Regions from separate parts of the Microbacterium sp. KR10-403 genome, predicted to be linked through region 1. Evidence: riboswitches for the same ligand, from Rfam matches in the RefSeq annotation. Region 1 holds a riboswitch; the other holds the start of a gene.
The links. Region 1 has a riboswitch for thiamine pyrophosphate ahead of ABMQ42_RS03435 (YkoF family thiamine/hydroxymethylpyrimidine-binding protein). Riboswitches for the same ligand answer to the same signal wherever they lie in the genome.
Positions count from the first base shown of each region.

Region 2: it holds a riboswitch for thiamine pyrophosphate, as region 1 does, so the genes downstream of both, ABMQ42_RS10195 (ECF transporter S component) here and ABMQ42_RS03435 (YkoF family thiamine/hydroxymethylpyrimidine-binding protein) in region 1, are expected to answer to the same signal.

Region 1 covers NZ_JBEGDC010000001.1:705,414-713,150, forward strand. The annotation lists gene ABMQ42_RS03425 (ABC transporter ATP-binding protein) at 1-670, opposite strand, end outside; gene ABMQ42_RS03430 (ECF transporter S component) at 705-1,334, opposite strand; gene ABMQ42_RS03435 (YkoF family thiamine/hydroxymethylpyrimidine-binding protein) at 1,331-1,972, opposite strand; TPP riboswitch at 2,034-2,143, opposite strand; gene ABMQ42_RS03440 (CGNR zinc finger domain-containing protein) at 2,184-2,729, opposite strand; gene ABMQ42_RS03445 (EamA family transporter) at 2,769-3,740, shown strand; gene ABMQ42_RS03450 (PNPOx family protein) at 3,762-4,145, shown strand; gene ABMQ42_RS03455 (LacI family DNA-binding transcriptional regulator) at 4,149-5,165, opposite strand; gene ABMQ42_RS03460 (beta-galactosidase) at 5,351-7,357, shown strand; gene ABMQ42_RS03465 (sugar ABC transporter substrate-binding protein) at 7,412-7,737, shown strand, end outside.
Region 2 covers NZ_JBEGDC010000004.1:191,658-199,394, reverse strand. The annotation lists gene ABMQ42_RS10200 (D-alanyl-D-alanine carboxypeptidase family protein) at 1-1,065, opposite strand, end outside; TPP riboswitch at 1,158-1,266, shown strand; gene ABMQ42_RS10195 (ECF transporter S component) at 1,260-1,895, shown strand; gene ABMQ42_RS10190 (ABC transporter ATP-binding protein) at 1,897-3,366, shown strand; gene ABMQ42_RS10185 (energy-coupling factor transporter transmembrane component T family protein) at 3,363-4,178, shown strand; gene ABMQ42_RS10180 (NUDIX domain-containing protein) at 4,258-4,725, opposite strand; gene ABMQ42_RS10175 (helix-turn-helix transcriptional regulator) at 4,722-5,384, opposite strand; gene folE (GTP cyclohydrolase I) at 5,482-6,111, shown strand; gene ABMQ42_RS10165 (phosphotransferase) at 6,211-6,936, opposite strand; gene ABMQ42_RS10160 (ATP-binding protein) at 6,935-7,737, shown strand, end outside.

The DNA of each region.
Region 1 (7,737 bases):
CGCCGGTCGGCGCCACGCGCCCGGCGTCGTCGAGCACGAGCGCACGCTCGGGCATCGCCCCCGCATCGGCCAGATCGTCGAGACGGTGCTCGACGAGCACCGTGGTCGCGCCGGTGGCGGCGACGGCCGCATCGACGGCCGCGCGCACGGCGACCACCCCATCGGCGTCGAGCATCGAGGTCGGCTCGTCGAGCAGCAGCACCCCGGGTTCGGACGCGAGCACGGCCGCGAGAGCCACCCGCTGGCGCTGCCCGCCGGAGAGGGAGTGGATGCCGCGGCCGCGCAGGTCTGCGGCATCCACCACCTCCAGCGACGCGGTGATGCGGGCGTCCATATCGCCGCGCGCGACGCCGTGGTTCTCGAGCCCGAAGGCGACCTCGGCGTCGACGTCGACCATGCACAGCTGCGCGTCGGGGTCCTGCGCGAGCGCGCCGACGGTGCGGGCGAGCTCGACGACGGTGGTCTCGGCGGTCGCGATCCCGCCGACCGTCGCGCGCCCGCGCATGGTCGCGGTCACCGAGTGCGGAACGACGCCCGACAGGGCGTCGAGCAGCGTCGACTTGCCGGCGCCCGAGGGGCCGAAGACGATCGTGCGGCTGCCGGGAGGGAAGTCGACGCTCACGCCCTCGAGCACCGTGCGTGTGCCGAAGGCGACGGATGCGGCATCCACGTCCGCTCCCGTGCGCGCCGGCGCTCGCCCGTGCTCAGTCAGCGCGTGCGGCACGGTCGCGACCGATCGCGAAGTTGTCGACCACGCCGGTGCGGGCCAGGCCCGCGACGATCGGCTTCGCCAGCAGCCCGCCGAACACGATGCCCGACAGCACCTGGACCACGAGGCGGATCCAGAACAGATCGGTGCCGTACCAGCCCGAGCGGAACGCCGAGTAGAAGAACACGAACCCGGCCCCGAGTGCGCCAGAGAGCGCGTACTGCAGCCATCCGTAACGGCGGTAGCGGGTCAGTGCGAACGGGAGCTCGCTGCCGGCGCCCTGGATGCCCGCCGCAACGAACAGCAGCGGGCCGACGGCCGAGCCGAGGAAGACGACCTCGATCACCGACGCGAGGATCTCGGCGGCGACGCCCGCGAACGGGCGGCGAACGATCGCCACGGCGATCGGGGCGACCAGCAGCCACCCGCCCAGGAGTACGTGCTGGGTGATGTCGCCGAGAGGGCCGGCGAGCACCGACAGCCACGTCCAGGCCTGCACGAGCGCCCAGTAGAGGAAGCCGGCGACCACGCCGAGCACAACCACGAGCATGATGTCGCGCAGGGTCCAGCCGCGGTTCTCGCGCGCCGTCGCGGCGGTCTCGAAAGCTTCTGCGGGCGCGCTCATGCCGTGACCTCGCTCGGGCTGTTCACCGAGATCGTGACGTGCGTGGTCACGTGCGGCACCGTGCGGCCGACGCGCACCCAGCCGCCCGCGACGGTCTCGAGGACCGTCGCGACGTCGCCGTGCAGGCGCGTCGTGTAGCGGTCGCTGCGCACGAAGCTGCCGTTCTCGCGCGCGGCCTCGATGGCGGCGTGGATGTCGCGCATGTGGTCGGCGGTGCCGCTGTCGTCGAGCGGATACAGCGCCCACTGCGCCGACGCGGTGACGCCGGTCGGCGGCACCACCGGGAGGGGCGAGACGAGGCCGCGCCCGGTCGGCAGCGCGCAGCGCACCTCGCCGGGGCATCCCCGCGAGAACATCACCGTCGCGCTCACATGACGGCCGCCGCGCGAGGCCGCGGCGATCAGGCGTGCGAAGTAGGTCGCCAGCGCCGTCTCGTCGCCGGTCGCCCAGGTGCTCACGTCGTCGGTGGCGACGTCGAGCTCCGCGGCGTCGGCCGCCGCCTCGGCGAGGGCGGTGAGGATGACGTCGATGTAGTCGTCGCTCATGACCGCGAGGGTGATGCGCCCGCCGACACCGAACTCCTGCGGTGTCGGGGTGCCTTGCGTTTCTTGCGGGGTTTCCTGCGTGACGGAATGCACGTTGCGTGCCCTTTCTCCTCAGAGGTAGGCACGGGTGTGTGCGCGACGCGGTGCCGCGCACACGTCGAGAATGCTGCCTCCCTGCGCCGGCATGATCCGGATCAGGTTCGACGGTCGAAGGTTGAAGACCTTCCTCTCAGCCCGGCTCACCGGACTCCCGTGTACGCAGGAAGTGTAGCGCGGCGCGGTCGTCGCGCGCGCACGTCGTCGCTCAGCGCCCGGAGTCGGCGGCGCGCCGCGCGCGATATGCCGCCACCGCATTGCGGTTCGCGCACGCGGTCGAGCAATAGCGCTTCGAACGGTTGCGCGAGAGATCCAGCGCGATGGCCTCGCACTCGTCGTCGGCGCACACCGTGATGCGACTGCCCTCCTCGGCGCGGATCACGTCGATCAGCGCCATCGCCGTCTCCACGAGAACTCGCTCCGGCAGCGGCCGATCATCCGCCACCGCATGCAGATGCCAGTCCACGCCCTCATGCCGCGCCAGCCGCGGCGTCACGGTCACCGACGCGAGCGCCGCGTTCACCTCCGCGACCATGTCGTCGCGGGGAGCCAGCAGCATCCGGCGCAGGCGTGGCCGCAATCCGCGCAGAGTTTCGAGCTCCGCAGCATCCCGATCGATCCGCCCCGTGTAGGGGTGCTCCCGAAGGAATCCGTCGAAGTCCGCACGCGTCACCAGGGTGTCGGGGTCTTCCGCGCTGTTGGCCAACCACACCGCCGTGCGCAGCACTTCTTCTGTGTCATCGGTGAAGACCATGTTGACATCTTACACATCGACGGCGTACTGTCATCGATCATGAGTACTGTGACCAGTGACATCCACCCCCGTGTCGGTACGGGTGTGCTGGTCGCCCTCGCCGCCGCGCTGTCGTTCGGGATGTCGGGGGCCTGGGCTCGCGGACTCATCGACGCCGGCTGGACACCGGGCGCCGCCGTCACCGTGCGCGTGTGGGTCGCCGCCCTCGTGCTGCTCGCACCGACGCTGCTCGCCCTGCGCGGGCGCTGGCGCACCGTTCGCAGGAACGCCGGCATGATCGTGCTCTACGGACTGCTCGCGGTCACCGCCACGCAACTCTTCTACTTCCAAGCGGTCGCCGTCATGGACGTCGGCATCGCCCTGCTCATCGAGTACACCGCACCCGTCGCCGTCGTGCTGTGGCTGTGGGTGCGGCGCGGCGAGAGGCCGACCGGGCGCGTCATCCTCGGCGCCGTGATCGCCTTCGGCGGGCTCGTGCTCATGCTCGACATCCTCACCGGCGCACGCGTGGACGGCGCGGGCATCCTCTGGGCGCTCGGCGCGATGGTCGGCGCCGCCGCCTACTTCGTGCTCTCGGCGCGCAGCGACACCGGACTGCCGCCGATCGCCCTGGCCGGCCTCGGTCTGCTGCTCGGCGCCGTCGCCCTGACGCTCGCAGGCGCGATCGGCATCCTGCCCATGGCATGGTCGACCCACGACGTCACGTATCGCTTCGGCACGGTGCCGTGGTTCGTGCCGGTGCTCGCGATCGGCCTGTTCGCCACCGCGCTCGCCTACGTGCTCGGCATCGTCTCGACCCGCATGCTCGGCTCGCGCCTGGCGTCGTTCATCGCCCTCGCGGAGGTCGCCGCCGCCATGCTGTTCGGATGGATGCTGCTCGGCCAGCTGCCCGACGCGCTGCAGGCTGTCGGCTGCGCGCTCGTGCTCGTCGGCGTCGTCATCGTCAAGCTCGGCGAGCGTCCGGCACCTGCGCTCGTCGAGCCCGTCCCCGAGCCCGAACCCGCGGGGTGACGAACGCCGTATCCTCGACGCATGGGCCCGCTTCGCCGCGCATGGCTGTGGCTGCTGAAGAACACCCTCAACCGGTGGACCAGCGCCCTCGCGCGCACCGGCCGCGGCCCGTTCAGCCTGGTGCGGCACGTGGGACGCAAGAGCGGAACCGTGTACGAGACGCCGATCATCGTCGCCGCGGTGCCCGAGGGCTTCATCGCCGAACTCACCTACGGCGAACAGGTCAACTGGTACCGCAACGTGGTGGCCGCCGGCGGATGCGAGCTCGTCGTCCGCGGCATCCCGCACCGCATCGTCGCGATCGAGCCCTATCCGACGGATGCCGGCCGACGGGCGTTCGGGTTTCCGGCCACCGCGCTGCTGACGCTGCTGCGCCGTCACGAGTTCCGGCTGCTGCGCACCTGAGTCTCAGGCGCTCGCCCGCCGCACGAGCGTCGTCGGCAGCGTCACCGCGCGCGGCGTCGCGCCCTCGACCGCCTCGAGCAGCAGCGACACCATCTCGGCGCTGATCCGCTCCCACGGCTGGCGCATCGTGGTCAGCGGCGGCTCGTTCGTCTCGGCGAGCCCCGAGTCGTCGAAGCCCGCGACCGCGACGTCATCGGGCACGCGCAGTCCCGCACGGCGGAGCGCCGACACCGCACCCGCGGCCATCAGGTCGTTCGCCGCGAACACGGCGTCGAAGTCGCGATCGGCGCGCAGCAGCTGTTCGAGCGCGTTCGCGCCCGACGCGAACGAATAGTCGCCGTCGGCGACCAGGTCGGGATCGAACGCGTCGCCCAGCTCGTCGCGGAAGCCCTTCAGCCGGTAGCGGCCGCCGGGAGTGTCGGCGGGCCCCGCGATCATCGCGATGCGACGGTAGCCCCGCTCGCGCAGGTAGCGCACCATCGTCCGGGCCGACTCCTCCTCTTCGACCGAGACCGTGCCGACCTCGACGTCGTGGCCGAGCGGGATGCCGCAGCTCACGGTTGGAACGCCGGCGGCCACCAGCTTCTCGAGCAGCGGATCGGCCTCGTGCGATGAGATGAGCATCACCCCGTCGACGTGGCCCGCCTGCACGAAGTGGGTGACGGTCTCGCGTTCGGCGGGAGTGGATGCCACGAGCAGAACGAGCGTCATCGACCGCTGCGCGAGCGCCTCGGCCGCGCCCTTGAGCAGGCGCGCGAAGGTCGGATCGGCGAACAGCAGCTGCTGCGGCTCGGTCACCAGGAACGCGAGGGAGTCGGCGCGTCCGGTGGCGAGGCTGCGCGCATGCTGGTTGGCAGTGTACCCGGTGCGTGCGATCGCGTCTTCGATCGCCGTGCGCGCTTCGGGAGAGACCCAGTGGCCTCCGTTCATGTAGCGCGAGACGGTGCCGCGCGAGACTCCCGCGGCCGCGGCCACGTCGCGGATCGTCGGCCGTCTGCCCGCTGTCGTTCGCTCGCTCACGCAGCGACTTTACCCCGGAACACGCCCGGGCGTGCAGCGAACATCCGTGCGTACTGTGACCGTGCACAGTGAATCCCTCCCCACGCTGTCACGGTTGGGTAACGAAGGCCTCTCCGCGAGTTGCGTGAACGCCTTCACGGGAGGCACACTGGGACCGGTCACAGTCCTGGATGCAACGGAGAATCATGACCTCGCACGAACGCTGGCCCGACCTGCAGGGCATCGCCTACGGCGGCGACTACACGCCCGAGCAGTGGAGCCGCGAGACGTGGCGCGAAGACGTCGCGCTGATGCGCGATGCCGGGGTGAACCTCGTCAGCGTGGGCATCTTCGCCTGGGCGCTCATCGAGACCGCCGAGGGCGAGTTCGACTTCGCCTGGCTCGACGACGTGATCGATCTGCTCCACGAGAACGGCATCTCCGTCGACCTCGGCACGCCGACGGCTTCCCCGCCGGCCTGGTTCTTCGCGCAGCATCCCGAGTCCCGCGTCCAGACCGCCGACGGCACGATCCTCGGCTTCGGCGCCCGCGGCATGGCCTCGCCGTCGTCGCCCGCGTACCGCGCCGCCATCGTGCGCATCGCCACGGCGCTGGCCGAGCGCTACGGCGACCACCCCGCGGTCGTGCTCTGGCACGTGCACAACGAGTACGGCGTGCCGGTCGGCGAGGACTACTCGCCGCAGTCGGTGCAGGCGTTCCGCGACTGGCTGCGCGAGAAGTACGGCACGCTCGAGGCGCTCAACGCCGCCTGGGGCACCGCGTTCTGGGGGCAGCACTACACGGCGTGGGAGCACATCGGGGCGCCCGCCGCCGCGCCGTCGGTCGTCAACCCCGCCCAGCGCCTCGACTTCGCCCGCTTCACCGACCACCAGCTGCGCCAGTGCTTCATCGCCGAGCGCGACGCGATCCGTGCGCACGCCTCGCAGCCGATCACCACGAACTTCATGGCGAACCAGAGCTGGACCACCGATCTGTGGGCGTGGGGCCGCGAGGTCGACATCGTCTCGGACGACCACTATCTCTGGGCCGCCGACACCGAGGGCGAGATCGGTCTGGCCATGGCCGCCGACCTGACCCGCAGCGTGGGCGGCGGCGCGCCGTGGATCCTCATGGAGCACTCCACCTCGGCCGTCAACTGGCAGCCGCGCAACATCGCGAAGCGCCCCGGCGAGATGGCCCGCAACTCGCTGACCCACCTGGGCCGCGGCGCCGACGCGATCCTCTTCTTCCAGTGGCGCGCGTCGCGCTCGGGCGCCGAGAAGTTCCACTCCGCGATGCTGCCGCACGCCGGCACCGGCTCGCGGGTCTGGCGCGAGGTCGTCGACCTCGGCGCAGCACTCGGCCGACTCTGCGAGGTGCGCGGCTCGCGCGTCGCGGCCGACGTCGCAGTGCTGTGGGACTTCGAATCGTTCTGGGCGCAGGACCTCGAGTGGCGCCCGTCGGTCGATGTGACCCACAAAGAGCGCATCCGCGCCTACTACGAGCAGCTGTGGCGCGACGGCGTGACCGTCGACTTCGCGCTGCCCGGGCAGGATCTCTCCGGATACAAGCTCGTCGTCGCGCCCGCCCAGTACCTGCTGCGCGTCGCCGACGCCGAGAACCTCAACCGCTACGTCGAGAACGGCGGCACGCTGCTGGTCTCGTTCTTCTCGGCGGTCGTCGACGAGAACGACGCGGTGCACATCGGCGGGTTCGGCGCACCGCTCGAGCCCGCGCTCGGCCTGCGGGTGGAGGAGTTCCTGCCGCTGCGCGAGGGCGAGAGCTCCCGGGTGAGCTGGGACGGGCGCGAGCTGACCGCCGACGCCTGGCAGGAGGACCTCGTCCTCACCACCGCGCAGGCGGTCGCAGCCCACGTCGACGGACCGAGCGCGGGCGCGCCCGCGATCACCCGCAACGCGCACGGTCGGGGCGTCGGCTGGTACGTGAGCACGAGGCTGGATGCCGCGGGCCTGGCAGACGTCTTCACCGCCGTGTACGCCGACGCCGGCATCGAGCGCGCCGCCCAGCCAGCCGGGCTCGAGGTCGTCACCCGTCACGGCGCCGACGCCGACTACGTCGTCGCCGTCAACCACGCCGACGAACCCGCGACGCTCGTCGCGCGCGGCGTGGACCTCGTCTCGGGCGCGGCGTCCGACGAAGGCTTCGAGATCGCGGCCGGAGCGGTCGCGGTCATCCGCACCACACACCAATGAACAGGCGCCCACGGCCGGCCGGCCAGGGGCACACAACCCGGGGAGGAACCGGATATGCGAAAGATGGGACTCGGCATCGTCGCCTTGGCGTCGACGGCCGCACTCCTGGCAGGCTGCAGCGGCGGTGGCAGCACCGCGAAGCCCGCTGAGAGCGAGACGGCGATCGACGCCACGGGCGTCACGCTCACGATCTGGACGGACGCGAACCGCAAGCCCGCCATCGAGGCGGCGGCGAAGACGTTCGAAGAAGAGACCGGCGCGAAGATCAAGCTGGTCCAGAAGAACTTCGACGACATCCGCAACGACTTCATCAACCAGGTCCCGACCGGCTCGGGCCCCGACATCACGATCGGTGCGCACGACTGGCTCGGCGCGCTCGT
Region 2 (7,737 bases), on a different contig from region 1:
GGCGAGCAGATCGCGCGACACCGACCAGCGCTTCTTGTCGGTCGGCTGGTTGAGCACAGCCGAGTACGTCCGCACGGTGATGCCGTCGATCTCGACGTCTTTGACCGCGAGCAGGTTGTAGCCGTCGAGGCTGCCGGTCTTCAGCCCCACGACGCCCTTGTCGGCGAGCAGCTCGTTGGTGTTCTCCACCGAGCCCGCGCCGGGCAGCGTGAGCTTCTTCGTCTTGACGATCCCGGCGATGACCGGGTCGTCCATCGCCAGTTCGGCCACGTCGATGAGGGCCGTCGGCGTCGCGGTGTTGCCCGCGTCGAAACCGGTGGGGTCCGCGATCGTGATGCCGGAGATGCCCCGTGCGTGCAGCCACGCGTTCGCGGCGCTGGCGAAGGTCGCGTCCGATCCCCACCAGGTGGCGCCAAGGCGTGCGGCGTAGTTGTTCGCCGAGCCGATCAGCATGCCCTGCAGCACCTGGTACTCGGTCAGCGACGCGCCCACCGGTACGTCGAGCGCCGACTCGCCGCGGGCCCGGTACTGCCAGTACTCGAGCATGTCGTTGTAGGTGAACGCGAACTCCTGGCCCTGGTCCTTCTTGGTGACCGGACTCTCGTCGAGCACCATGAGCGCCGTCACGACCTTCGTGATGCTCGCGATCGAGCTCTGGTCGGCGGTCGAGGCGGTCGGCTTGCCCAAGCCCTCGACGCCGACTCCCGCGGCCCCGCTCTTCGGCCACGTCAGTGCGGCGGCCTTTGCCGTGACCTGCTGCAGGTCGGCCTTCGCCACCGTCGGGGCGACGGCCGTCAGCGGCCACACCGCCATCGAGACGCAGTACGCGAGCACGATCGCCACGACGATCCCGATGGGCACCAGCACGCCGGGGCGCAGGGGAGAGCGACGCGGCCGCTCGGCGAGCAGGTCGACCGACGCGGGCTGAGCCGTCGAGGTCACGTCGAGGGGCAGCGACCGCGTGGGGGCGGTGAGGGATGCGGCATCCCACCAGCCGAGCGCCGACGCGCTGTCTGCGGTGGACGACGCCGCCGGCTCGTCGGTCGGCGGGTCGGTGGTGTTCACCAGCCCAAAATACCCGACGGGTCTTTGAACCGGTGATGCACGAGCGGCCTGTCATCGGCGAGGCCGAGTCGCCGTGGCGCCGCTATAGTTGTCGGCATAACCACGGGAGTCCGGTGTGCCGGGCTGAGAGGAAGCGCCAACGCTTCGACCGTCGAACCTGATCTGGGTCATGCCAGCGCAGGAAGGGAGCTTCAATGCACACAACCACGTCCGCAGGGCCGAAGGCCGCGGCATCCACTGGTCGTCTGAACTGGCGCGTCGTCGACATCGTCGTCGCCGCCGTCCTCGGCGTCGCGATCGGCCTGGTCTTCTGGGCCTGGAACACGATCGGCTACGCATGGTTCGAAGCCGCCGACGCGCTCACCCCCGGGTTCGGCGGCATCGCCGTCGGCATCTGGCTGATCGGCGGTGTCGTGGGTGGGCTGGTCATCCGCAAGCCGGGCGCCGCCCTGCTGGTCGAAGTGGTGGCCGCGGTCGTCTCGATGCTGATCGGCAACGTCTGGGGCGTCTCGACGGTGCTGGAGGGCATCGCACAGGGGCTCGGCGCCGAGCTGGTCTTCCTGCTGTTCCTCTACCGCCGGTTCACCCTGCCGGTCGCGATGCTGGCCGGCGTCGTCTCCGCGCTCGGATCCTGGATCTTCGAGCTGTTCTACGGCAGCTCGCCCAACATCCTCAAGACGGTGGAGTTCAATCTCATCTATCTCGGCACGCTGGTCGTCTCGGGAGCGCTGCTGGCGGGGCTCGTCGGTTGGCTGCTCGTGCGGGCGCTCGCCGCAACGGGGGCGCTCAGCCGTTTCGCGGCCGGGCGGGAAGCGCGCGAAGAGGTCTGAGATGACCCGTCCGGCGCGTGTCGAGGCGACGGGGTGGGGCTGGCGCTACGCCGGCCGCAAGGCCCCGGCGGTGCGCGATGTCACCTTCACGGTCGAACCCGGTGAGCGCGTGCTGCTGCTGGGCGCCTCCGGCGCGGGCAAGTCGACTCTGCTCGCCGGCATCGCCGGGCTTCTCGGCGGGGCCGATGAAGGCGAGCTCACGGGAACCATCACCGTCGACGGCGAGCCTCCCGAGGCGCAGCGCGGCCGGGTCGGGCTGGTCCTGCAGGATCCGGATGCCGGGGTCGTGCTCTCGCGCGTCGGCGACGATGTCGCCTTCGGCTGCGAGAACCTCGGTGTTCCGCCGTCCCAGATGCCGGCGCGCATCGCCGAGGCGCTCGATGCCGTGGGACTGGATGTGCCGCTGGACCGCTCCACCGCGCAGCTGTCGGGCGGTCAGAAGCAGCGCTTGGCGATCGCCGGGGTGCTCGCCATGCGCCCCGGCGTCGTGCTGCTCGACGAGCCCACCGCCAACCTCGACCCGGCCGGCGTGCGCGAGGTGCGAGCGGCCATCGAGCGCACGGTGGCGGCGACGGGCGCCACGCTCATCGTCATCGAGCACCGCACCGAGGTGTGGGCCGATCTGATGACGCGGGTCATCGTGCTCGACGCCGCGGGCGGCCTGCTGGCAGACGGGACTCCCGATGAGGTGTTCGCCGCCGAAGGGGCGACTCTGGCCGCAGCGGGTGTCTGGGTGCCGGGGCGCGACATCGAGCTTCCGCGGCTGGCGATGGGGGTGGATGCCGCACCGGTGCTGTCGGCGCACGACCTGGCCGTCTCGCGCGACCGGCGCACCGCAGTGCGCGCCGGTCTCTCGTTCGGCGTGCCGGCGGGGGCCGCGACCGTCATCACCGGGCCCAACGGGGTCGGCAAGTCGACGCTCGCGCTCACGCTCGCCGGTCTCCTCCCCGAGTTCGCCGGCGAAGTGCTGGCGGCGCCCGAGTTGGAGGGGCGGCGTGGTCGCCGCCCCTCGCTGTGGCGCTCGCGCGAGCTGCTCACGCGGATCGGCACGGTCTTCCAAGAGCCCGAGCACCAGTTCCTCGCGCAGACGGTGCGCGACGAGCTGGCCGTGGGCCCGCGCGCCCTTCGGCGCGACACCGCGACGGTGGACGGCATCGTCGACGGGCTGCTCGAGCGTCTGGACCTTGCCCATCTCGCCCGCGCGAACCCGTTCACCCTCTCCGGCGGACAGAAGCGTCGCCTCTCCGTGGCCACGGTGCTCGCCAGCGGGCCCCGCGTCGTCGTGCTCGATGAGCCGACCTTCGGCCAGGACCGTCTCGGCTGGATCTCTCTCGTCCACCTCCTGCAGGAGGAGATCGGCCGCGGCACGGCCGTGGTCACCGTGACGCACGACGAGGCCGTGGCGCGCTACCTGGGCGGGCAGCGCATCGGGCTGGTCGCAGACCCGACGGCCCGAGGAGTGGCCGCATGAGCACTCTGACCGCACGGCCGCGGTCTGCGGCATCCACGTCTCACCCCGCGGGCGACGCGGCCTGGCTTGACGGCGTGAACCCCGCGACGAAGATCGTTCTCGCACTGGTGCTGTCGATCCCGCTGCTCGCGTCGATCGACCCGGTGAGTGCGCTGGTCGCCGTCGCACTGCAGCTGCTGTGCGTGCCGCTGACCGGGCTGCGGCTGCGTACGGTGCTGCTGCGTCTGCTGCCGATCCTGCTGGTCGCGCCGATCGCGGGAGTCAGCATGCTGCTGTACGCCGACCCGGGCGGCGAGGTCTACGCGACGTTCTGGCATGCGACGATCAGCGATGCCTCGATCGCGCTGGCCGTCGCGGTCGGGGTCCGCGTGTTCGCGCTGGCACTGCCGTCGATCCTGCTGTTCAGCCGTACTGACCCGATCGACCTCGCCGGAGCCCTCGCGCAGATCGTGCACCTGCCGGCCCGCTTCGTGCTCGGCGTGCTGGCGGGCACGCGCACGCTCGGGCTGTTCGTCGACGACTGGCGGCAGATGGAGCTCGCGCGGCGCGCTCGCGGTGTCGGCGACCGCGGGGCGGTGCGCCGCTTCTTCTCGATGGCTTTCGTGCTGCTGGTGTTCGCCGTGCGCCGCGGGACGAAGCTCGCGATGGCGATGGAGGCGCGCGGCTTCGGCGCCGATGCGCACCGCACCTGGGCGCGACGCTCGCAGCTGCACCGACGCGACGCGGTCGCGCTGTGCGGCGGGGTGCTGCTCATCGCGGTCGCGCTGGCGGTCGCGGTCTGGGCGGGCACCTTCCGCTTCGTGTGGTCGTAACGGATCATCGCGTCAGGATCGCGAGGCCGTCGGCCGCGGCATCCATCGCCGTCGCGGCGGTGCGGAGCCGCTTCGCACGTCAGAACCCGAAGGCCGTCAGCGGCGGCATCCCACCCTTCGCCCACTGCGTGAGCACGAACCGCTCGTGTGGCGGCATGGCGTCGGGCAGCGCGGTGAGTGGATACCACTCCAGCGCCGCGCACTTGCGCGGCTCGCACACGTGCGGGATGCCGCGCCACGTCGACACCGTGAAGAAGAACTCCACGCGCTGCTCGCGCGGGGTCGCGCTGCCGTCGGTGCGCAGCAGGGTCGTGAGGAACGCGAGATCGCCGTCGTCGAGGTCGATGCCCAGCTCTTCGCGGGCTTCGCGCTGCGCGGTGGCGGGGCCGGTCTCGCCGAGCTCGACGTGCCCCGCCGCGGCGGCAGCCCAGTGGCCGTCCATGTATCCGGTGTTCTGCCGCAGCTGCAGCAGCACCTCGTCGCCGCGGCGCAGATACACGTAGCTGGCCGGCACGAGTGCGAAGGAATGGGGGGATGCCGCGGTCATGAACTCGCCTCCGCGTGCACGAGAACGCAGCACCGGCCCGTGCACGGCGACAGCTCGGCGCGGCCGGGGTCGTCTCCGGCGCCCACGAGCGTACCGCGCACGAACGACGCGTTGAGCGTGCAGACGAGCTCGGGATGCTGCTGCACGACGGAGTGGAACGGACAGTTGCGCAGCACGATGTCGCCGTCCTCGGCCGTCAGCGGCTCATAGCCGGCGGTCGTCAGGGCCGCGGTGACATCGCCGGACTCCTCGCCCAGTGCCCGACCCTCGCGTTCGGCGGCCTCGGCCAGCGCCGTGCGGAAGGCGCCCGATGCGGGGGCGGCGTCGGCGGCCGAGGCCAGCAGCTGCGCGAGCAGGCTGTAGTTGCGCGGCGGCAGCGACACCGCGACCTCGCGCGAGCCGGGGGCGTAGCGCTTGGCCGGGCGGCCGGCACCGGGGCCGGCGCGTCCGTTGGTGCGCGCGTAGTCGACGTCGACGAGCCCCGCCTCGGCCAGCCTGTCGAGGTGATAGGCGGCCAGGGTGCGGCCGATCCCGATCGCCTGTGCGGCCTCGTCGCGGGTGACGGGCTCGGCCTGTGTGCGCACGAACGCGTACAGCCGACGGCGGACCTCGTCGGCCAGCATCCCGACCCCGTCGAGGTCGTCGCGAGTGGTGTTCATGAGCGGGTCTCCTCTGTAAAACCAGCGTATCTTGACGAAACTCGTCGCGGGTGGCAATCTAAAAATTAGAGGGATTGTCAATAGAAGGGTGCCGGGGATGTCGATCGCGGAGATGTATGCGCAGACGATGGACGACGAGGGCGTCGAGAAGCCCGTGCACGTCGGCACCGGCGGCATCGGTCGCGACATGGCGCGCGCCGAGCTGGCCGCCGCCGACTTCCTGCGGGCGCTCGGGGTCCCGCTCGACTCGCCGCATCTGCGCGCGACGCCCGGCCGGATGGCCCGCGCATGGGCCGAGATGCTCACGCCGCGCGCGTTCGAGCTGACGACGTTCCCGAACGACGAGGGCTACGACGAGCTGGTGCTGGTGCGGGATGCACCGGTGCGGTCGGTCTGCGAGCACCACCTGCTCCCGTTCACCGGGCGCGCCTGCGTGGGCTATCTGCCGGGGGAGCGCATCGTCGGCCTCTCGAAGCTCGCCCGCATCGTCGAGCACTTCGCCTGCCGACCGCAGACGCAGGAGCGCCTGACCAAGCAGATCGCCGACTGGCTGCAGGAGAACCTCGCGCCCCGCGCCGTGGGCGTGGTCGTCGTCGCCGAGCACACGTGCATGACGTTGCGCGGCGCTCAGGCGATCGGTTCGAGCACGGTGACCTCCACGCTGCTCGGGCAGCTGCGCGACGACCCGCGGTCGCGGCAGGAGTTCCTCACGCTCGCGGGGGTGTGAGCGCAAAGCCCGCTCGCCGCTGACGCGCAACCCGTCGCGAGAACACGACCGTGCACGGTTCTGGGCGCCGGCGGCGTGCAGAGGCGTGTTCTCGCGCGGTCAGGTCGCGTTCCACAGGTCGCGGTAGTACGCCAGGCGCTCACGGTCGGGCTCGATGCCGTACGCCGCGATGAGGGCGTCTTCCCATCCCGGACCGTAGTTCCATGCCGTGCTCATCGAGGCCACGGCGATGTCGGCCCAGCGGTCGGCGACGCCGAGTGCACCCAGGTCGACGTGCGCGACGGGAGCCCCGGCGGCGTCCAGCAGGGTGTTGGGGCAGCATGCGTCTCCGTGGCAGACGACGAGCGCATCGATCGGCGGCGGCGTGCGCAGGGCATCGGGAACGTGGATGCCGCGGCCCGCGGCATTCGCGATGCGCGCCGGCACTCCCCAGTCGAACGGGCAGTCCTCCACGCGGAGGGCGTCGTGCAGGGCGCGCAGACCCGCGCCTACCGCCCGCACCGCGGTCGCCGGATCGGCGATCCAGCGCGGATCGACGGCCGAACGTCCGTCGATCGCCGCGGTCACGAGCCACTCCTCGGTGGCGTCGTGTCCCACATCGAGAACGCGCGGCACAGGTGTGTGCGCGCCGGCCCAGACGAGGCGCTCGGCCTCGGCCGCGGCATCCCCCTCCGGATTCCGCGGGCCCCACTTGATGTACCGCCCGTCGTCGGTGCGGAAGGTGAGGCCGCCGGCCTCGTTCGCCCACACCGGGGTGAGGGCAGCGTCGGCGGCGAGAGTCCGCACGCGCGCGGGCACGGCGACGGGCTCGACGGGGATCGACATGGGTCCATCCTGCCGGGCGGCGTCGTCGCGTCGGGACCATGCCGTGTCATTGCGTGGGGCAGCCTGCAGATCAGACCCGGCGATGTCTGCAGACCATACCCTAGATAATCTGCAAACGATACCCTGGGTGAGCTGCAAACCATACCCTAGAGTGCCTGCAAACTGTACCCTGGGGATGTGGGAGCGTCTCGTGGCATCGTGCCGAGAGACCCGAGGCACATCGAGTGGGAGGGCGCACGTGGACACAGGGCCGGCCGTCGGCGTCGAATACCGGGCGCGCCTGATCGATGCATCGGTCGCTGAAGCGCTGGAGACCGCAGGCGCCGTCGTCATCGAGGGTCCGCGTGCGTGCGGCAAGACCATGACAGCCCTCAACGCGGCGCGGTCGTACGTCTTCCTCGATGACCCGGGCGTCGCCCAAATGATCGATGTCGCACCCGAGGCACTGCTCGACGGAGCGCGCCCCAGACTGCTCGACGAGTGGCAGCTTGCGCCGGAGCTCTGGAATCTGACGCGGCGGGCCGTCGACAGGGCGGCGGCGCCGGGCCAGTTCATTCTGACCGGGTCATCCGTGCCCCCGGATGACGCGACACGGCACTCGGGAGCAGGACGATTCCTACGACTGCGCCAGCGCACACTCACCTGGCAGGAACGCGACGGCGCCGTCGTGGGAGGGGTCAGCCTCCGAGGACTTTTCGACCGGCGAGAGGTCGCCGCGACCAGCAGCGACGCGCTCGGGCTCCCCGAGGTGTTGGAGCGCGTGACGGCGTCGGGATTCCCTGCGATGGCAGGCCTTACGGT